DNA from 2 places in the Klebsiella sp. PK01 genome. Region 2 is predicted to be linked to the other one. Evidence: predicted binding sites of a transcription regulator. Region 2 holds the regulator's gene; the other holds the start of a gene.
The links. Region 2 encodes Fur, which represses iron uptake genes when iron is present. Its sites were predicted from a motif close to ATAATAATGAGAACNACTATCAA; they were not measured.

Region 1: AC22LX_RS12490 (siderophore-interacting protein) is a predicted target of Fur. The motif match lies at 1,877-1,899, and genes of this name have one in related genera.

Annotation. Positions count from the first base shown of each region.
Region 1 is NZ_JBYEZM010000003.1:583,670-594,662, reverse strand. It holds gene ygjG (putrescine aminotransferase) at 1-939, opposite strand, end outside; gene AC22LX_RS12495 (PadR family transcriptional regulator) at 1,203-1,721, opposite strand; gene AC22LX_RS12490 (siderophore-interacting protein) at 1,950-2,723, shown strand; gene AC22LX_RS12485 (glycerone kinase) at 2,827-4,476, opposite strand; gene dhaM (dihydroxyacetone kinase phosphoryl donor subunit DhaM) at 4,551-5,969, opposite strand; gene dhaL (dihydroxyacetone kinase subunit DhaL) at 5,980-6,612, opposite strand; gene dhaK (dihydroxyacetone kinase subunit DhaK) at 6,623-7,693, opposite strand; gene AC22LX_RS12465 (glycerol dehydrogenase) at 8,249-9,346, shown strand; gene dhaR (dihydroxyacetone kinase operon transcriptional regulator DhaR) at 9,463-10,993, shown strand, end outside.
Region 2 is NZ_JBYEZM010000004.1:483,206-494,198, forward strand. It holds gene tcuB (tricarballylate utilization 4Fe-4S protein TcuB) at 1-524, opposite strand, end outside; gene tcuA (FAD-dependent tricarballylate dehydrogenase TcuA) at 511-1,914, opposite strand; gene tcuR (tricarballylate utilization LysR family transcriptional regulator TcuR) at 2,012-2,938, opposite strand; gene fur (ferric iron uptake transcriptional regulator) at 3,051-3,503, opposite strand; gene fldA (flavodoxin FldA) at 3,796-4,326, opposite strand; gene ybfE (LexA regulated protein) at 4,476-4,769, opposite strand; gene ybfF (esterase) at 4,903-5,676, opposite strand; gene seqA (replication initiation negative regulator SeqA) at 5,906-6,466, shown strand; gene pgm (phosphoglucomutase (alpha-D-glucose-1,6-bisphosphate-dependent)) at 6,499-8,139, shown strand; gene AC22LX_RS15545 (hypothetical protein) at 8,195-8,632, shown strand; gene kdpE (two-component system response regulator KdpE) at 8,614-9,291, opposite strand; gene kdpD (two-component system sensor histidine kinase KdpD) at 9,288-10,993, opposite strand, start outside.

The DNA.
Region 1 (10,993 bases), on a different contig from region 2:
TACCGTCGCGCCGATCGGCATTACGCCGCCGCCGAGCGCTTTAGCCAGACATAGAATATCCGGCTGCACGTTTTCATGCTCGCAGGCGAACATCTTGCCGGTGCGGCCCATGCCGGTCTGTACTTCGTCGAGGATCAGCAACGCGCCAAACTCGTCGCACAGTTTACGGACCGCCGGTAAGTAACCCGCCGGCGGCAGGATCACGCCGCCTTCGCCCTGGATAGGCTCAAGGATCACCGCCGCGACGTCATCACCGGTTTTCTTGCATTCGCTCAGAATGGAACGCATGGCGTTAATATCGCCGAACGGCACGTGACGGAAGCCCGGCAGCAGCGGCATAAACGGTTTACGGAAGGTCGATTTCGCGGTGGCCGACAGCGCGCCCAGCGATTTACCGTGGAACGCGCCGCTGGTGGCGACGAAGGTAAATTTGCCGCGCGGAGACTGATAGGCTTTTGCCAGCTTCAGCGCCGCTTCCACCGATTCCGTGCCGCTATTGCAGAAGAAACTGTATTTGAGCTTGCCGGGCGTTAAGGCCGCCAGCGTTTTCGCCAGCATGGCCCGCAGCGGGTCCAGCAGCTCCTGGCTGTGAAGCGGTTGTTTCGCGAGTTGATTTTCGACGGCGGATACCACAACTGGATTACGGTGCCCTACATTGAAGATGCCAAACCCACCAAGGCAGTCGATAAACTCCTGTCCCTGGGTGTCGACAAGCGTATTTAACCCTCCCGCTTGCCACTCTACGGCTCCGTAATCCCCGCCGGCTGTGACCGATTTTCTATACTCCAGAAACCCCGGGTTCACATGTTCTTTAAAGTATTCTCTCACCTCCTGGTTCAGTGCTTTCATTTCGTCATGGGAGAGCGATTGCTTCTCGATGAGATTCAGTGCGTGCGCGCTGCAGGCCAGAGCCGATGCGCTGGAAGGTAACCTGTTCAAAATGTGCTCCTGGGGGGGCGTATCACATGATACTGAATTAAGTATTGCAGGGATTACGCCAGCCTGGCAGCGACGATGAAAATCGGGATAAACGCAAAGTTAAGGCGCAAATGTGCAAAATTTAATCTCATAACTTAATTATTGGCACGTTTTATTCCTGAGGCTGCAAGATAAACTGCCGTTGGGGTGTGAAGCGGTATGAATTGGGGTGGTGCAGGCTGCCGCGTGATGGAGCAGCCTGGGAACTATTGTGGTGCGAGAGGTTAATCGAGCTGGGAGATTTCCATCGCCGCGCGGTCAATCACGCCGATGATCTGTTTCAATTGAGCGTCGCTGATGCTCTGCTGGTTGACCTTCAGGTCCAGCACCGCTTTAAAGTTCTCCAGCGCGCGTTTCATCTGCGGATTTTTGCGCAATTCGCAGCCGACCATGCGTTCCTGCAGGCGCGTCTGAATTTGGCTTAACAGCTCGCCGCTTTCGGCGCGCAGGCGGCGCCCCTCTTCAGTGATAGCGATTTTTTTACGCCCATTCTCCTCTTCTACGCTAATCAATCCCTGATCCTGCAGCAGGTCGAGCGTCGGATAGATGACGCCGGGGCTGGGGCTGTAATTGCCCTGCGTCAGCGCCTCAATCTCTTTAATCAGCTCATAGCCGTGGCTGGCGTTGCGCGAAAGGATATCGAGGATCACCAGGCGCAATTCGCCGTGGCCAAAGAAACGCTGGCGGCGTCCGCCGCCGCGACGGCCCTGTTCGCCGTGGCCCTCTTCGTGATGATGTCGCATCGATGTCTCCTGTATTTTTGATATATCTAATTTATATCTAAAAAATAATAAATGACAACGGTTTATTTTTAATTGACTGATATAATTGAATTTGTTTTTGATTTTGGCTTTATTGTGACTTTCTCTCGCTTTATATCAAAAAAAACTTGCCATTTTCACTAATGGCAATCATTATCATTTGCACTGAGTTTAGATATATCTATTTACCCTTCACCAAGGCGACGACGGATGACCACAATTAAACAAGCAAAATATCCGCAGCGCGTGCGTAACGAACTACGTTTTCGCGAATTAACCGTGCTGCGCGTTGAGCGTATCGGCCAGGCGTTCCAGCGGATTGTGCTGGGCGGCGAGGCGCTGGATGGCTTTGTTTCCCAGGGTTTTGACGACCACACTAAACTGTTTTTCCCGCAGGCGGGCAGCGTATTTACGCCGCCGGAAGTGACCGACGAAGGCATTAACTGGGGCGAGGGCGTGCGCCCGGCGACCCGTGACTACACGCCGCTGTACGATGCCGAACGCCACGAGCTGGCTTACGATTTTTATATCCACGATGGCGGTATTGCCAGCCGCTGGGCGCTGGAAGCCAACGTCGGCGATAAGCTGGTGATCGGCGGGCCGCGCGGTTCGCTGGTGGTGCCGGAAGATTACGCCTGGCAGCTTTATGTCTGTGACGAGTCGGGAATGCCGGCGCTGCGCCGCCGCCTGCTGGGATTGCGCCAGCTGCCGGTGACGCCGCAGGTGACGGCCATCGTCTCTATTGCGGATGCTTCGTATAAAGATTATCTGGCGGATCTCGACGGCTTTAATATCGAATGGGTGGTAGGCCACCACCCGGCGTTCGTCGCCGAGCGTCTGGCACAGGTTAAGGTGCCGTCAGAAGATTATTTCATCTGGCTGACCGGAGAAGGCGGCGTGGTGAAATCGCTGCTGGCGCGCTTTGAGGATCCGAGTATCGATCAGCAGCTGGTGCGTTCGCAGGCGTACTGGCATAGCAAATAATAGATAGAGCGGTAAACCCGGATGGCGGCGCGTTGCGCCTTCTCCGGGCTACCTTTCAATGGTGTTATGTCGCCCCGGTAAGCGCAGCGCCACCGGGGGAGGTTTAGCGTTCCGCCAGCGCCTTAAACACCATCGCTACCGCGTGAGCGCCGGGGTCCATATTGCCGAGCAGGCTCTCGCTGTTGAGATAGGAGGCGCGTCCGGCACCGGCTTTGCTCGACTGGCAGGTGCGATCCGCGCCGGCCTGCGCCGCGACGAAAGCGGCCTGCAGATTATCCGGTTCGGCCAGCAGCGCCGCCAGCGCCGGCTGCAGGGCATCAATCATCGTCCGGTCTCCCTCATCGGCGCCGCCGTAAAATTTCATCTGCCCCAGACCGGCATTTAGCGCTTCCGCCATGCTGGCGCCTTGCTCCAGCTTCTGTCCGGCGGCGGTGAAGAAAATCGACATCAAGACGCCGCTGGAGCCGCCCATTACCACCGTCAGGCGTTCGCCAATCAGTGCGAACAGCGTGGGTAAATCATTGAGCGGCAGTTGCTGGCGTTGCAGCAGAGCGGCAATCTCGCGCGCGCCGGCGGCGAAAGTGGAGCCGGTATCGCCGTCGCCCACTTTGGCGTCCAGCGCGTTGAGATGGGCTTCGAGGCCGGAGAGCGTGCTGGTCACCTGCGCCACGTAATCGCCCACCTGCGGGTTGGTCGATGGCGTAAAGGCGACGCGTGCGCTGGCAAGCGCGGACGGCATGATATTAACAGCCCGCGGCTGCACCGGCTTCTGCCAACTGGCGGTTTCGACATCCGACAGCAGCGCCTTTTCAATGCTCTCTTCCAGCACGATAGTGGTCAGCGAGAAGCCTTTCATATCCAGCGCCGTTACCAGCGAAGCGGGGCCAATCAACCAGTCAACGCGCGCATGGAGTGGGGTGTTGGCCAGCTCGCGGGTCAGAATCGCCATCTCGGCCACCGACACGCCGCCGAGATTATTGAGCATCACCGCCAGGCGGCCGGTTTCAGGTAGGGCGGCGGTTAGCTTCTCTACCATAATCTGCATGATTTCCGCGCTGTTATGGGTCGCGATCGTCGAAGCTCCCGGCTCGCCGTGGATGCCCATCCCCAGCTCGGCGTGGCCAGGCTGATGGCGCGGCGCGCTTTCCGCTTCCTGCGGCAGGTGACAGCTGGCCAGCGCCACCCCGATGCTGGCGGTATGGTTGGCGGCGTATTGCGCTTCGCGCAGGACGGTGGCGAGGTTGAAGCCGCGCTCGGCGAAATAGCCCGCCACTTTATGCACCAGAATGGTCCCGGCGATACCGCGCGGCTGTTTGTTATCCGGCAGCGAAATATCGTCGCCGACGATCAGCATCTCCACGTTGTAGCCAAGACGGCGCGCTTTCTCCGCCGCGAGGCCGAAGTTAAGCCGATCGCCGGTGTAGTTTTTAACGATCAGCAGACAGCCCGCCTCGCCGGTCACCGCCTGAATCGCGGTGAGTACCGCATCGACGCTCGGCGAGGCGAACAGATCGCCGGAGACCGCGGCGGTCAGCATGCCTTTACCAATAAAGCCGACGTGCGCTGGTTCATGGCCGGAGCCGCCGCCGGAAATCACCGCCACGTTGTTTTTATTCAGATCGCGGCGCACCACTACGCGGATCGCCGGGTCGCTCTCCAGCCTGGCGAGGTTGTTCCACGGGCTGGCAATAATGGTTCCCTCGATCACGTCGTTAACGAGGCTGGCGCGCTGGTTAAAAAAGAATTGAGACATAGTGGTTCCTGAAGAGTAAGCGAAAACTCACCCTCCGGAGGCGGGCCTCCGGAGTGGTAACGGTCAAAGTGGATTTAGCGACGAATAAGACGTTGCTGACGCATATCGAGCGTGATGGCTTCGCCAGGCTGAATATCATTCAGCGCGTTGCCCTGCTGGCATAACCAGGCGATCCCCGCCGCGCGGGCGATAATCGCGCCGTGGGCCTGTTCGCTGCCGTCGCGCAGGCACAGGCCGGTGACCTTGCTGGCATCCAGTTGGAGTACGGTCGAGGGATAAATATTGTCGGCGATAATAATCGTCGGCTCACTGGCGAATGGCAGCGTCTCCTTAATACCCTGCAGATGGCGTAGCGTGCGCTGCAGAATATCTTCGATATCGATATAGCGCGCCTGCAGGTAGGCGTCATCCAGCTGGCGATACTGTTGGCTGAGCTCCATCAGCACCTGATGCCACGCCCATTCCGCTGAGCACTGTTCGGTGAGCAGACGATCGTTGGCGGCATCAAACAGATCTTCATCGTCGAGTAAAGTGTGATGACCGGCGAAGATCGCCGCGATATCGGCGTTAAATTTGTTTTCCGCCAGCTCGGTGAGCGCATTGAGATCGGCCAGCGTCTGGTCGATCGCCTGGCGCAGGCGTTGCTGCTCGCGAGCAACGTCGGCGGCGGCGGGGAGCGCCGGTTGGATCGGCGCCAGCGGATAAAGCAGCGCCGCGCCTTCAACACGCACAGGTATGGCGGGTTCCGCAGTCGGCTGCACCTCCGGCGACTCGCCGAAGTTATCGGCGGCTAGCGCCTGAAACGCCGCCAGCGCCGCATCGGCGTCCGGACCGCGAGCCAGCAGGCGCAGCTTATCGTGGCGGCGCACCTGCAGCAGAGCGATTTGATTCAGACTGTCCGGGGTGACGCATTTGCCGTTTTTCTCCAGCACCAGGTCGGCGTTAAAACCCGCCAGCGCGGCGACCAGCTTCGATGCCGGACGCACGTGCAGGCCGTTGTGATTGTTAATAATGACTGAAACCGATTTAGCGTCGCCGTCGTCAGCAAGCGTTGGGGCGGCGGCGTCAGGCGTGTGCGAGGGTAAACCCAGCTGAACCCGCTTGGCTTCCAGGGCGTTCATGGCATCGGCGATAACCTTGTCGATCCCGGCGCCGGAGGCGGCGCTGACGGTGGCCGCCAGCGTCCCTTCGACCAGCGGCGCGGCGCACAGCCGCACCTTTGCCGCAATCGCCGGATCGAGCAGATCGAGGGCGGTTTCGGCGCTGAGCAGGGCGCTGCCGATATCCATCATCACCAGTACATGGTCGGTGTCGGCGACGGATTCGATCGCCTCCATGACTTTAATCGGATCGGTGCCGATCGGGCTGTCGGGATCGTCGATCCCGGCGGCGATCGCCAGCTTACAGCCATCGTTCATTAACATCTGCCGGGCCAGTTCTCCGACACCTTCGCCCAGCCGGGCGCTATGAGAAACAATAACCAGGTTTACCATCGCGATTTCCTTACTCTTTGGCGGCGGCAGCCAGCATCTGAACCATAAACAGCACCGAGGTCGCGCCGGGATCCTGATGCCCGATACTGCGCTCGCCGAGATAGCTGGCGCGGCCTTTACGCGCCTGCATGGTGATGGTGGCGTGGGCGGCGCGCTCGGCCACTTCGCAGGCGGCATCCAGCGCGGCAGGGATAGACAGATGCTGCTCGCTGGAATGACGCAGGGATTCCACTACCGGCAGCCAGACGTCGCACATCGTCTTATCGCCCGGCTCCGCTTTACCGCGGTTGACGACGCCGTCCGCGCCTTCGCGGATCATCTGATAAAGTTCGTCGAGGGTCAGGCTCTGATGCGCCTGGGTGACCTGGGCGGCGCGGATAAAAAAGGTGCCGAACAGCGGGCCGCTGGCGCCGCCGACGTTGGAAAGCAGCGTCATCCCGGTATTCTTGAGAATAAAACCGATGTCTTTATCGGCGATCGACGGCAGCTTTTCGACGACTTTGCTGAAGCCGCGATGCATATTGAGGCCGTGGTCGGCGTCGCCGATCTCTTTATCAAGGCCGGTGAGAAAATCGCTCTGTTTGGTGAAAATGTCGCCGCAGCGGTACAGCCAGTCGACGATTTGCGTTCTGTTCAGTGACATGTCGTGCTCCTTATTTTCCCCAGTTCAGCGCCGGGGTATGGACCGGGGCGTCCCATAACGCCAGCGTGTCATCATCCGCTTTCAGCAGGGTGATGGAGAAACCCGCCATATCCAGCGAGGTGCAGTAGCTGCCGATGAGGTTGCGTTCAATCACAATGCCGGACGCTTCGCAGCGCTGGGCGAGGCGGTTGTAAACGCCATACAGTTCGGAAAGCGGCGTGGCGCCGAGGTTATTGACCAGCGCGATAACCCGATCGCCGTTTTGCAGCGCGGTTTTGCTCTGTTTCACTTCCTGCCACGCCCCCTTGACGTTATCCCACTGGCGCAGCGTGCGGCTGTATGCGCCGTTTTCCAGAAGGGTATCGAACATCTCATCGACGGTTTGGTCGAGCGAGCTGAAGCGGCGGCGGTCGATACCCGGCTCGCCATGGATGCCGACGCCGAACTCCATCTCATCATCTTTCAGGGTAAACGAGGGCTGTCCGGCGGCCGGTACGGTGCAGGCGCCCAGCGCGATGCCAATCGAGTGACCAAGGTTATTTAAACGGCGGCCCAGTTCGGCGCAGGCTTCCAGCGAGTCGCCGCGTTCGGCGGCGGCGCCGACCAGTTTTTCAATCAGTACGGTATTGGCGACGCCGCGGCGTCCGGCGGTGTAGAGGCTATCTTTTACCGCCACGTCGTCATCCACCACGACGGTGGTGACCTTAACGCCGCTTTCGTGCAGCAGCTCGGTGGCGGTCTCAAAATTCAGGATGTCGCCGGTATAGTTTTTGATAATCAGCAGGACGCCTTCGCCGCCGTCAATCTGCATCGCGCATTCGAACATTTTGTCCGGCGTCGGCGAGGTGAAAATTTCCCCCGGGCAGGCGCCGGAGAGCATGCCCTGGCCGATGTAGCCGCAGTGCATCGGTTCGTGTCCGCTGCCGCCGCCGGAGAGCAGCGCCACTTTGCCGGCGACCGGCGCATCGGCGCGGGTCACATAGACCGGGTCCTGGTGCAGCGTCAGTTCAGGATGCGCCTTCGCCAGGCCGATAAGCTGTTCACTCAGTACATCTTCCACACGGTTAATCAGTTTTTTCATTGTTTATGCTCCGTAGGGTAGGGGAGGTCGCCTGTCTATAAGGGTAGCCCGGCGATGTAGTGATTCTGGCTGAGCGGGCGCAAAATAAAACGCCGTCAAAATGAGTTCCATAACGGAACGTAGAAAATGATTTTTGTTCCTTTATGGAACGTTATTCGCCGATAAACAGGAAAATTGCGAGCCAGCGCTAATAATGTGGCCGTGTTTTTCTGCTATCAGAGCGGGGCCGATGATGATTTTTTTCGCTATTGCGCCGCATTGAGGCGATTTTCTGCGTTAAAGAGGAGGGACGATAGCGGCTTTTTTGCCAAAATGAGCCGATCGCGATCGCAATCCCATCGCTTTCTCAGTCATGTCGTTTCAATGTGAAACGCATTATTTTTTTATCTGTTTCAGAACAGAACAAAAAAGGGAAAAATTTTTTTCGCTTTTGCTCGCCCTACAGTGGATGCATCGCTCCGGCAGCGTGGCTGTAGGCGCCATTGATACCAGGCGCCGCGGCATGACGGCCAGGGCTCACGTGTCAACATATGCACTTATTTGAGGGTGAAAGGAATGCTAAAAGTTATTCAATCTCCAGCCAAATATCTCCAGGGACCTGATGCCGCCATGCTGTTTGGCGAATACGCTAAAAACCTGGCCGACAGCTTTTTTGTTATCGCCGATGACTTCGTGATGAAGCTGGCGGGCGACAAAGTATTGAACGGCCTGCATAGCCACAATATTAGCTGCCATGCGGAACGGTTTAACGGCGAGTGCAGCCATGCGGAAATCAACCGCCTGATCGCTATTCTTAAGCAGCACGGCTGCCGCGGCGTGGTGGGTATCGGCGGCGGGAAAACCCTCGATACCGCGAAGGCTATCGGCTATTACCAGAAGCTGCCGGTGGTGGTGATCCCGACAATTGCCTCAACCGATGCGCCGACCAGCGCGCTGTCGGTTATCTACACCGAGGCGGGCGAATTTGAAGAGTATCTGATCTACCCGAAAAACCCGGATATGGTGGTGATGGACACGGCGATTATCGCCAAAGCGCCGGTACGCTTGCTGGTGGCCGGGATGGGCGATGCGCTCTCCACCTGGTTTGAAGCCAAGGCCTGTTTCGATGCGCGAGCTACCAGCATGGCGGGCGGGCAGTCCACGGCGGCGGCCTTGAGCCTGGCGCGCCTGTGCTATGATACGCTGCTGGCGGAAGGCGAAAAAGCACGCCTGGCGGCTCAGGCTGGAGTGGTGACCGATGCGCTGGAGCGCATTGTCGAAGCCAACACCTATCTGAGCGGTATTGGCTTTGAGAGCAGCGGCCTGGCCGGCGCGCACGCGATTCACAACGGTTTCACCATTCTTGAAGAGTGCCACCATCTGTATCACGGCGAAAAAGTCGCTTTCGGCACCCTGGCGCAGCTGGTGCTGCAAAACAGCCCGCTGGAAGAGATCGAAACCGTGATGGGCTTCTGTGAAAAAGTCGGCCTGCCGATCACCCTTGCGCAGATGGGCGTGAAAGAGGGTATTGAAAGCAAAATCCACGCGGTCGCGAAAGCCACCTGCGCAGAAGGCGAAACCATCCACAATATGCCGTTCCCGGTCACCGCGGATAGCGTCTACGCCGCCATCCTTACCGCGGACCTGCTTGGGCAGCAGTGGCTGGCGCGTTAATTCGTTTTCGCCTGACCGAGACGCCGCAGCATAATGCGGCATGAACTTTCCCCTCCGGCAGCCGCTGCCGGAGGGTTTTGTCGTTTTAACTGTGTTAACTACAGCGGAAAAGGGATATGACAGCTCAGACTCAGGGCGCGGAAAATGAAGTTTCAGCCGTTATCAGCCAGTCGTGGCATCGCTGCAGCAAATTTATGCAGCGGGAAACCTGGCAGGCGCCGCATCAGGCGCAGGGGCTGACCTTTGAATCGATCTGCCGTCGCAAAACCGCGCTGCTGACCATCGGTCAGGCGGCGCTGGAAGATGCGTGGGAGTTTATGGCCAACCGCCCCTGCGCGCTGTTCATCCTTGATGAGTCGGCCTGTATTCTGAGCCGCTGTGGTAACCCGCAGACACTGGAACAGCTGGCGGAACTGGGATTTCGCGACGGCAGCTACTGCGCGGAGAGCATTATCGGCACCTGCGCGCTGTCGCTGGCTTCGATGCTCGGACAGCCGGTCAACACCGCGGGCGACGAGCACTTTAAGCAGGCGCTGCGCCGCTGGTCGTTTAGTTCGACGCCGGTGTTCGATAACCATGGCCGCCTGTTTGGATCGATTTCGCTATGCTGTCTGCGCGAAGAGTGGGCCCCGGCGGATCTGTCGCTGACCTTGGCCATTGCCCGCGAAGTGGGTAACTCGCTGCTTACCGACAGCCTGCTGGCGGAATCTAACCGTCACCTTAATCAAATGTACGGCCTGCTGGAAAGTATGGACGACGGGGTGATGGCGTGGAACGAGCAGGGAGTGCTGCAGTTTCTCAACGTGCAGGCGGCCACGCTGCTGCATCTCGATACCCAGGCCAGCCAGGGGCGAAATATCAACGAACTGCTGACCCTGCCGGCGTTGCTGCGCCGCGCGATTAAACAGGCCCGCGGCCTTAATCATGTGGAAGTGACCTTCGAGAGCCAGCATCAGTTTATCGACGCGGTGATCACCCTGAAGCCTATCGTGGAGGAGCAGGGCAATAGCTTCATTTTACTGCTCCACCCGGTGGAGCAGATGCGTCAATTAATGACCAGCCAATTGGGCAAAGTGAGCCATACCTTCGAACAGATGTCGGCGGATGACCCGGAAACCCGTAGGCTGATCCACTTTGGCCGCCAGGCGGCGCGCGGCGCTTTTCCGGTGCTGCTGTGCGGCGAGGAAGGGGTGGGTAAAGAATTACTGAGCCAGGCTATCCATAACGAAAGCGAGCGGGCGCCGGGCCCGTATATTTCAGTTAACTGCCAGCTGTACGCCGACAGCGTACTGGGACAGGATTTTATGGGCAGCGCGCCAACCGACGATGAAAATGGCCGCCTCAGCCGACTCGAACTGGCTAACGGCGGCACGCTGTTCCTGGAAAAAATAGAGTATCTGGCCCCCGAGCTGCAGTCGGCGCTGCTGCAGGTGATAAAACAGGGCGTGCTGACGCGTCTTGATGCCCGGCGGCTGATTCCGGTGGATGTGAAAGTGATCGCCACCACCACCGTCGACCTCGCGAACCTGGTGGAGCAGAACCGCTTTAGCCGCCAGCTGTACTATGCGCTACATTCGTTTGAGATAGTCATTCCGCCGCTGCGGGCGCGGCGCGGCAGCATTCCTTCGCTGGTGCATAGCCGTCTGC
Region 2 (10,993 bases):
ACCCCGCTCATCAGTAAACCGATGGCCGCAATGAAAACCGAACCGAACATCCACGCCAGCAGGTTATGCGGGAAAATCTGGTAGAAATCACCGGCCAGCGGCGGGTGCAACAGAGAGCCTTTGAGCCCCATCGCCAACAGCAGAAACAGGACAAGACCCGCGACCAGCGCCAGCACCATGGCGATCCCCGCACGGCGATATAAACTGCCGAAAGCGGCGGGCCGGGCGTAATGTTGATAGGTTTCCAGCCGCACTTCCGCCATCGCTTTGGGAACATTAATCGCAAACTCGTGCGGCGGGGCATACTGGCAGGCGTGCAGGCAGGCGCCGCAGTTGTGGCACAGGTTCGCCAGATAGTTAATATCCGCCTTGCCAAATTCCAGACGCTGGGTCATGGCCGGAAATACGGCGCAAAAGCCTTCGCAATAGCGGCAGGCGTTACAGACCTGCATCACCCGTTCGACTTCCGCTTCCGGCTCGGTGATGATTTGCGCCTCGATGATCAGCTTTTCAAGCGACTTCATGATGTTTCTCCTGCTGTGCCGCCAGGGCGGCTTGCTGACCGGCAATGCGGCCGAATGTGGTGCCAATCGACATGCCTACGCCGGCGGTATAGCCTTTGCCCAGTACGTTGCCGGCCATCATTTCGCCGGCGACAAACAGGTTGCGGCTCGGCTTACCGGCAAAGTGGACGGCGGCGTGTTGATTGACGTACAGCCCGAGGTAGGTGAAGGTGATCCCTGGACGCAGGGCATAACCATAATAAGGCGGCGTATCGATAGGCCGCGCCCAGTGGGTCTTCGGCGGCGTCAGGCCGGAGGTGGTGCAGTTATCAAGACGGGTATGGTCGAACTGGCCTGGCGTACAGGCGGCATTGTAGCTGGCGATGGTCTGTGACAAACGTTCGCCGTCCAGCCCCAATTGGCGCGCCAGTTCTGCGATGGTATTGGCCTGGGCGCCCGGAAATACCGGCGGCATAAATTGTCCAACGGCTTTGCTGTCGATGATCGAATAGCCGATTTGCCCCGGCTGGTGGGCGACCAGACGGCCCCAGATGGCGTAACGTTTGGGCCAGAAATCTTCCCCTTCATCATAAAAGCGCTCGGCATCGCGGTTCACCACCACCCCCAGCGACACGCAGTCGACGCGGGTACAGATGCCGCCGTCATAGAGCGGCGCCCGGGCGTCAATGGCGACGCAGTGCGACTGTGAAGGATCGCCGATGATATCGGCCCCGGCATCGATCATAAATTTGAGCAGCACTCCCTGATTAAAACGGGTGCCGCGGATGAGAAAGTTGTCTGCAGGCCATTCGCCGCGCTCATTTTGCCCCCAGGCTTCGCGCAGCCACTCGCGGTTAGATTCAAAACCGCCGGCGGCGAGCACGCAGGTTTTAGCGGCGATCCGCTCAGTGCCTGCCAGCGCGGCGACGAATTCGCCATCACGTAATTCAAGCGCCTGTACCGGGGTGTTATAGCGGATCTGTACGCCCATCTGTTCGGCGCTGCGGTAATAGGCATTGACCAGGGCTTTGCCGCCGCCCATAAAAAAGGCGTTAGTGCGGGCGACGTGCAGGGCGCCGGATAACGGCGGTTGAAAGTTAACGCCATGGCGGCGCATCCAGTCCCGACAGTGCGACGAGGTGCGGATCACCAGACGGGCCAGCGCTTCGTTGGTATTGCCGTCGGTAACGCGCAGCAGATCCTGCCAGTATTCTTCTTCCGGATAGCTGTCGACTAAGACATCCTGCGGCGCATCGTGCATACAACGCAGATTACGCGTGTGCTGAGAGTTACCGCCCCGCCATTCCCGCGGCGCGGCTTCCAGCAGCAGTACGGATGCGCCTGCTTCCCGGGCGGTTAAGGCGGCGCATAACGCGGCGTTGCCGCCGCCAATCACCAGTACATCCACCATTATCGGCTCCATTACGCTTTGACTAATTGTTAAATTTGTAATGGAAATGTAAGGTGCAGGGGGCGGCAGGCGCTATGGCGTGAAGCTAAAGGGGGGTTTAGTGTGTGTAAAGGCTGGCGCCCGGCCAGTTGCCGGATTCAACTAGCTGGCGCATGACTTTTGCCAGCATTACCCGTGCCGCAAGGCCTGCCGGGGTGAGTTCGTCATCGGAAAGACTGACCAGAAAATTCGGTCGGCTAAGTACCGGATTATCGACGCCGATCACTCTTAGCGCCTGGCTGTCGAGATGAGAAATCGCCGCGCCCGGCTGCAGCGTGGCGCCGAGCCCGTCACGAACGGCGCGCATCAGCAGGGCCAGGCCATCGATTTCAGCCACCACGTCAACGTTGATGGCGTGCTCCTGGCAAATAGCGTCCAGCCTGCCGCGCAGGCCATGCCCCTGGCTTGGCATAATCAGCGGGATGGCGGCCAGTTGGTTCGGGGAGATGCTATCGCCGGGCAGCGGCGCCAGCACGTCATGGGCGCCAATCAGGAACAGACGTTCCTCAAGAATGGGTCGGGCGCTCCAGCGCAGGATCTTCTCTTTCTGGAAAACGATGGCTAAATCGAGCTGGCGGGTGTTGATCATCCGTTCCAGATTGCCGGAGAGGCTCTCCACCAGGTGCAGGCGGACGTCGGCGTAGCTTTCGCGCATGGCGTTGATAAAAGGTACGCCCAGTACAGAAGCGGTGCTCGGCGCCATACCGACGCTGACGTGACCGGAAAGGCGCGCTTCACGCGCGGCGAGAATTGCATCGTCAGCATGGCGCAGCGCCAGTTGCGCCTGCGAGTAAAAGGCGAGGCCGGCGCTGGTGGGCATTACGCCGCGCGAAGTCCGTTGCAGCAGGCGGATAGCGAGTTCATTTTCCAGACGCGCCATTTGCTGGCTGAGCGCAGAGACGCCAATATTCAGATCGAGCGCGGCGCGGCCCATACTGCCGGTTTCCACAATGCGGACAAAATAGCGTAGCTGGCGCAGCTCCATATTGACTCTCCGTACAAGGCGTTATGCTCTGACAGAATACGCATGCCGGCGGATTTCGCCCATAAAAAAGCCAACCTTGAGGTTGGCTTTTTACGACAAACGAGACGGGAAATTATTTATTCACCGCATCGTGGGCATGTTCATCTTCGCGGCAGTCGCCTTCCGCACAGTGGCCGTACAGGTACAGGCTGTGGTTGGTTAAGCGGATGCCGTGTTGCGCAGCAATTTCACGTTGGCGGGATTCGATAGAATCATCGCTGAACTCGATCACTTTGCCGCAATCGAGGCAAATCAGGTGATCGTGGTGGTGCTGCTGAGTCAGCTCGAATACGGATTTACCGCCTTCGAAGTTGTGACGAGTCACGATGCCTGCATCGTCGAACTGGTTCAGCACGCGGTAAACGGTAGCCAGACCAATCTCTTCACCCATATCGATCAGGCGTTTATATAAATCTTCCGCACTGACGTGATGGTTATCCGGTTCCTGCAACACTTCCAGAATTTTCAGTCGGGGAAGTGTGACTTTCAGGCCAGCCTTCTTTAATGCGATATTGTTGTCAGTCATGCGGAATCTGTCCTGTTGCTAAAGATCGGCTTCCTTCAAAGGGAAGCAATACAGAGAATCACCCGATGTAATGCGTCTCATTATAGAGCTGCAACTCTGAAATGAAAACTGCAACCATCGCGCCTTGTAAGCTGTCAAAAACGAATTACCAGCTACAAACTGTGTCACGTGACCTCGTGGAATCAGAGGACATTGTACAGATATGTGATGAAAAGTTAAAAACTTGTAGCTATTAGTTTGATTGCTTTTATCTATTAATTCAGCGCAGCTTAATAGCTGCGCTGTTTGATTCTTAGGCGTTTTTGATTTCTTCCAGATGCAGCTCTTCGGAAATCTGCTTCACCCACTTCTCAACGCGCTCGTTGGTCAGTTCCGGCTGACGGTCTTCATCAATCGCCAGACCTACGAAGTGATCGTCGTCTGCCAGGCCTTTAGAAGCTTCAAAGTGGTAGCCCGCGGTCGGCCAGTGGCCAACGATGGTTGCGCCGCGCGGTTCAATGATGTCACGAATGGTGCCCAGCGCATCGCAGAAGTATTCTGCGTAATCTTCCTGGTCGCCGCAGCCAAACACGGCTACCAGCTTACCGTTGAAGTCGATCTCTTCCAGCGTCGGGAAGAAGTCGTCCCAGTCGCACTGCGCTTCGCCGTAGTACCAGGTTGGGATGCCGAGCAGCAGAATATCGTGGCTTTCCAGATCTTCTTTGCTGCTCTTGGCAATGTCGTGAACTTCAGCAACGTCTTTACCGAGCTGCTTTTGGATCATTTTTGCAATATTTTCGGTGTTGCCGGTGTCGCTGCCAAAAAAGATGCCGATGATTGCCATGAGTAAAATAACCTCTTGAAACTTAATGATGTGGTAGTGGCATTATGCCTACAGTTAACGGCAATCATAGCAGAACAGGGAAGGGCGCGGAAACAGCAATAACGTCCTGGTGCACACTCTGCTACATGAAAGCGATTTTTTTGCGTTTTTCAGACTTCGCCCTGGTTACGCAGGCAGGCCAGTTGGTGCATCAGCATCTCTTCGATAAGATCGCTGCGGCTCATGTTGCGGGCTTCCGCCAGCTCATTAAGCGCGTCGACCGCATCGGCGTTGAGCTTCAACTCAACGCGCTTCAAGCCGCGAACTTTATCGCGTTTGAGCTGATTGCGTTTGTTGATGCGCAGTTGTTCATCGCGCGAAAGCGGATTGGTTTTCGGTCTACCCGGGCGACGCTCATTTGCGAACAAATCTAATGTCGTTCGGTCCGTTTGTTCTTTTGCCATGATTCAGAGTGACTTCGGGGAAACAAGCTGCCGGGCTATAGCCGGCGCAGATAGCGCGCCATAATACATCAGGCGAACCGCCGCGCCAACGACCGCGGGCATTATGCCGCGCGGTCGGGCGTTTTTTAGCCACTCAGGCTTCAATTGTGCTCAGATAACGGCGAATTGCGCGTAAAACCGCCTCGGGTTTTTCCGCATGCACCCAGTGTCCGGCGCCGGCAATGACGTGAGCGCGGGCCTGCGGGAATTGCGCCAGCAGCGCGTCGCGGTATTCATCGGTAACATAAGGGGAGTTGCCGCCGGGAATAAATTGCGCCGGGTGCGGCCAGGCTGGCACCGTTTCCCAGCCGACAATATGCGGGTATTGATCCCACAGCGCCGGCACGTTGAAGCGCCACGCGCCGTCGACAAAGGATTTCAGCAGAAACTGAATGACGCCTTCTTCATTTATATGCTCGCGCATCACCTGCGCCGCCTGCTGGCGGGTGCTGGCGGCGGATTCGCTGACGGCGTTAATCGCCGCGAAGATCTCATCATGACGGCGGACGTGATAAGCCACCGGCGCAATATCAATCGCCACCAGCCCGGCGATGCGATCCGGCGCCAGCGCGGTCAGCGCCATCACCGCTTTGCCGCCCATTGAATGGCCGATAAAGGTCGCTTTCTCTATCTGATGATCGTCAAGAGTATCCAACAGATCCTGCGCCATCGCGCGGTAGGTCATCTCCGGCGAACGCGGCGATAAGCCGTGGTTGCGCATATCGACCTGCAATATATCGTAGTCGGCGACCAGATCGCGGGCGAGGATCCCAAGGTTGTCCAGGCTGCCGAACAGGCCGTGTACCAGGACGATTGGGGATTTATTGTGCGGGTTTTGTGCAGATTGCGCTCGGCTATTTAATTTCATGGCAAAGTTCTTTTTTTCGCTCCGTCGGGTTAGGGTATTATGTTGGACATTCTGCCATTAGGCTGCAAGACCCGGAAGCATTCTGAGTTTTACCGCCATCCTGGTTTGACGCTATTCGCGGTTGGGATTTGTCCTCTATCTGATGCCTTTTGCGCAGTAGTGTGAAAGACAAAGGATAGTTAATCCCGACGACTTGTATTCAGAAACAAAGAAATCGCACTGGATTAAGATGAAAACAATCGAAGTTGATGATGAGCTCTACCGCTATATTGCCAGCCACACTCTGCATATCGGCGAGAGCGCATCCGACATTTTACGGCGCATGCTGAAATTTACCGCCGTTTCTCAGCCTGCATCTGGCGCGCCTGCGGCGAAAGCCGCGCCGGCGGCTGCTCCTGCGGCGGCGCCAGTCGTCGAAGCGAAGCCGGCCAACCCGGTTAAAGATAAAGTCCGCGCCATGCGCGAACTGCTGTTATCTGACGAATACGCTGAACAAAAGCGCGCGGTTAACCGCTTCATGCTGGTATTGACTACGCTTTACTCGTTAGACAGTAAGGCTTTTTCAGAAGCCACTGAATCTCTGCACGGGCGCACCCGCGTATACTTCGCCGAAGATTCACGGACGCTGCTGAAAAGCGGTAATCAGACCAAACCGAAACAGGTTCCTGGTACGCCGTGGTGGGTTATCACCAATACTAATACCGGCCGTAAATGCAGCATGATCGAACACATCATGCAATCAATGCAGTTCCCTGCGGAGCTGATTGAAAAGGTTTGCGGCACGATCTAGTTAATTAAACTTTGCACCAGAAGGATCAGGCAATGGCAATCGATAAACGTGCGGGTCAGCCGGCACAACAGAGTGATTTGATTAACGTCGCCCAGCTGACCGCTCAGTACTATGTGCTGAAGCCGGAAGCGGGTAATGCGGAGCATGCGGTTAAGTTCGGCACCTCCGGCCATCGCGGTAGCGCAGGGCGCCACAATTTCAATGAGCAGCATATTCTGGCGATTGCGCAGGCGATTGCGGAAAACCGCGCGAAAAATGGTATCACCGGCCCGTGCTACGTGGGTAAGGATACCCACGCTTTATCCGAACCGGCATTCATTTCCGTGCTGGAAGTGCTGGCGGCGAACGGTGTTGATGTGATCGTTCAGGAAAACAACGGTTTCACTCCGACGCCGGCGGTCTCCAACGCGATTCTGGTGCATAACAAAAAAGGCGGCCCGCTGGCGGATGGTATTGTGATCACTCCATCGCACAACCCGCCGGAAGATGGCGGTATCAAATACAACCCGCCAAATGGCGGCCCGGCTGATACCAACGTGACGAAAGTGGTGGAGAACCGCGCTAATGAACTGCTGGCCGCCGGTCTGCAGGGTGTGAAGCGTATCTCTCTCGACGCCGCGCTGGCGTCCGGCCACGTAAAAGAGCAGGACCTGGTGCAGCCGTTTATTGAAGGGCTGGCGGATATCGTCGATATGGCGGCTATCCAGAAAGCGGGCCTGAAACTGGGCGTCGATCCGTTGGGCGGCTCGGGTATCGAATACTGGAAACGTATCGGCGAGCACTACAAGCTGGATCTGACCATCGTCAACGATCAGGTCGATCAGACGTTCCGCTTTATGCACCTTGATAAAGATGGCGCGATCCGTATGGACTGCTCCTCCGAGTGTGCAATGGCGGGTCTGTTGGCGCTGCGCGATAAGTTCGATCTGGCCTTCGCCAACGATCCGGATTACGACCGTCACGGTATCGTGACTCCGGCTGGGCTGATGAACCCGAACCACTATCTGGCGGTGGCTATCAACTACCTGTTCCAGCATCGCCCACAGTGGGGCAAAGATGTTGCGGTTGGTAAAACGCTGGTTTCTTCGGCGATGATTGACCGCGTGGTTAACGATCTGGGCCGTAAGCTGGTAGAAGTGCCGGTAGGCTTCAAGTGGTTTGTTGACGGTCTGTTCGACGGCAGCTTCGGCTTCGGTGGTGAAGAGAGCGCCGGGGCATCGTTCCTGCGTTTCGACGGCACGCCGTGGTCCACCGATAAAGACGGTATCATCATGTGCCTGCTGGCGGCGGAAATCACCGCGGTCACCGGTAAGAACCCGCAGGAGCACTATAACGAGCTGGCGGAACGCTTTGGCGCCCCGAGCTACAACCGTCTGCAGGCCTCCGCCACTTCCGCGCAGAAAGCGGCGCTGTCTAAGCTTTCGCCGGAAATGGTGAGCGCCGATACGCTGGCGGGCGATCCGATCACCGCGCGTCTGACCGCGGCGCCGGGCAACGGCGCTTCTATCGGCGGGCTGAAAGTGATGACCGACAACGGCTGGTTTGCGGCCCGTCCGTCAGGCACCGAGGACGCCTACAAAATCTACTGCGAGAGCTTCCTTGGCGAAGAGCATCGCAAGCTAATTGAAAAAGAAGCGGTAGAGATTGTCAGCGAAGTGCTGAAAAACGCCTGATTGTCCTATCAGCATCAGGCCCCCTGCGGGCCTGATTTTTTTCGCAAGGAATGCGATGAAATTACAACGGAAGTCCCTTTTTTTGTTCTGGGCGTGGATGGATCTCTTTTTCGTCCTGCAATTCTTATGGTGGAATATTTCCCACCGCCGTCTTCCTTTCTACGACGATCTACTGGCGTATCTTCAGCTGCTGCACACTTACGGCGCAGCGGCGGCCTGGCTGTACCCGCTGAATGTTCTGCTGATTATCAGCATTCCGCTGTCGATGATCCTATTTTTCCGTCAGAGCCGCTATGCGCTGTGGTTGGCCTGGGGGCAGGCGCCGCTCAGGCTGGTATTTATGCAGCCTTCGCTGTCGCTGGGTCTGTGGCTGATTCAAGCCGCCGGCGTCAGGAATTTAGCGATCCTGGCAGGCTTCCTGCTGCTCTCTGAAGGGCTGAAAATCGCCACTCTCTGGTACTGCAGAGGCGAATTTCAGGGCATAAAGCGATAGCCAATCCCGGTTTCGGTCAGCAGATGCTGCGGCCGCGCCGGGTCAACCTCCAGCTTTTGCCGTAAGTGCCCCATATAAATCCGCAAATAGTGACTGTGTTCGACGGCGTTAGGCCCCCATACCTGATTCAGAAGCTGGCGCTGGGTGAGCACTTTGCCCGGATTGTTCAGCAGCGCCGCCAGCAGGCGAAACTCGATGGGCGTCAGGTGAATTTCTTCACTGCCGCGCACGATACGGCGGGCGGGGATATCGACGCTAATATCGGCAAAACGCACCACCGGCTCATCGGCCTGCGCGCTGCCGTGACGGCGCAGCGCGACGCGTAGCCGCGCCTGCAGTTCACCGATGCCGAACGGTTTACTGAGGTAGTCATCGGCGCCGGCGTCAAGGGCGGCGATTTTGTCATGCTCTTCGCTGCGCGCCGACAGCACGATAATCGGCATTTGGCTCCACTGGCGGACTTCGCGGATAAAATCATTACCATCCCCGTCTGGCAGGCCAAGATCGAGGATCGCTAAATCCGGTTTGCGGGTGGCGGCTTCGATGAGCCCGCGCTGCAGGGTTTCGGCTTCAAATACGCGCATGCCGTCAGCTTCCAGCGCGGTGCGCAGAAAGCGGCGGATAGCGTGTTCGTCTTCGATGATTAAAACGTTAATCACAATTCCTCGGTTAACTCTTCCAGTTCTGGGGGCGCTTCTCGCGGCAGTGTAACACGGAAACAGGCGCCGCCCTCCGGACGGTTGCTGGCGGTAATGCTACCGTCGTGCACCTCGACAATGGCCTGGCAAATGGCCAGCCCCAGGCCGACGCCGGGGATAGCAGACTCTTTATTACCACGGGCGAATTTATCAAAGATAGCCTGTTCCTGGCCTGCCGGGATCCCCGGACCATTATCCCAGACTTCAATGATTAACTGCTGCCTATCCGCTTCGGCGTGAATGCCAATCTGCGCCTGCGCGCCGGCGTATTTATGCGCGTTCTCCAGCAGATTAATCAGCACCCGTTCAAACAGCGGGCCGTCAACGTGGACCAGCAGCAGCGGGTCCGGCAGCGTCAGCTGGATGCGCTGGCCGCCAAGCCCAGGCTCCAGCATACGCAGGGCGCTGCCAACAACCTCTTCGAGGGTTAACCACTCTTTGTGCAGATTAAAACCGCCGGACTGGATACGCGCCATATCCAGTAGATTATTCACCAGCCGGGTGGTGTTGAGCACGTGCTGGCGAATTTCGTTGGCCTGCGGCGCGTGCTTCGAACCTTCACTGGCCAGATCGAGAGTGAGGATCTCCGCCTGGCCGAACAGGACCGTCAGCGGCGTCCGCAGATCGTGAGAGAGGGCGGCCAGCAGTGAGTTGCGCAGGCTTTCGCGTTCGCTGGTCAAGCGCGCCTGCTCTTCGCTGGCGGTCAGGGTCAGGCGCTCAAGGGCGCTGGCCACCAGCAGGGTAAAGGTTTCCAGCAGTCGCTGTTGTTCCGGGATCATCAGCTGACGCAGATTTTCCGGTTCGACCAGCAGCAGCCCCCAGGTGCGGGCGGCGCTTTGTAGCGGCAGAATTTGATACGGTACGCCGGGGAGAGTGTCGGTGCCGGCCCCGGCTGGCTGGCCTTTATCAAAACTCCAGCGGGCAATCGCATCATCCCACGAGAAAACGCCGGATTGCTGGGTCATCGGCTGCAGCTGCCCGTTCTCATCCGGCAGCAGTAGTTGGCTGCGGGCCTGAAAAGTGGAAGTAATAAAGCGTTCGCTGGTAGCGGCGATATCTTCGCGGCTGCGTCCGACCGCCAGCGCTTTCGACATTTCATACAGATGCCGGGTACGTCGCTCGCGATAACGCGCCACCCGCGCCTGGTAACGCATCCCGGCGGTCAGATTGCCGATCACCAGACCAACGGTCAGCATCACGCCGAACGTCAGCAGATACTGGACGTCGGAAACCGCCAGCGTACCGCGCGGAGCGACAAAAAAGAGATCGAAGCTAATGACGTTGATAAAGGTCGCCAGCACCGATGGCCAGCGGCCATACAGTAGAGCGATTATCACCACACCCAGTAGATACAGCATCACCAGGTTGGCGGCCTCAAAGGCCATCAGCCACTGCATGGCAACCACGGTGATAATGGCGCACAGCGCCACGGCCAGCAGACAGCCCTTCAACTGCTGGCGCCACTTATCGATCGCCGTGCGGTTGTCGTTCGCGCGGGCGGGCAGAGAAGCCGGTTTTTCATCCAGCGCGATCACCACCAGATCGAGGTCCGGGGCGCGGCGCGCCAGACGGTCGGCAAATCCGGCTCGTTCCCACCAGCGTCGCTCCCCCTGGCGACCAATCACAATTTTGCCGAGGTTATGTTCGCGAGCGTAATGCAGTA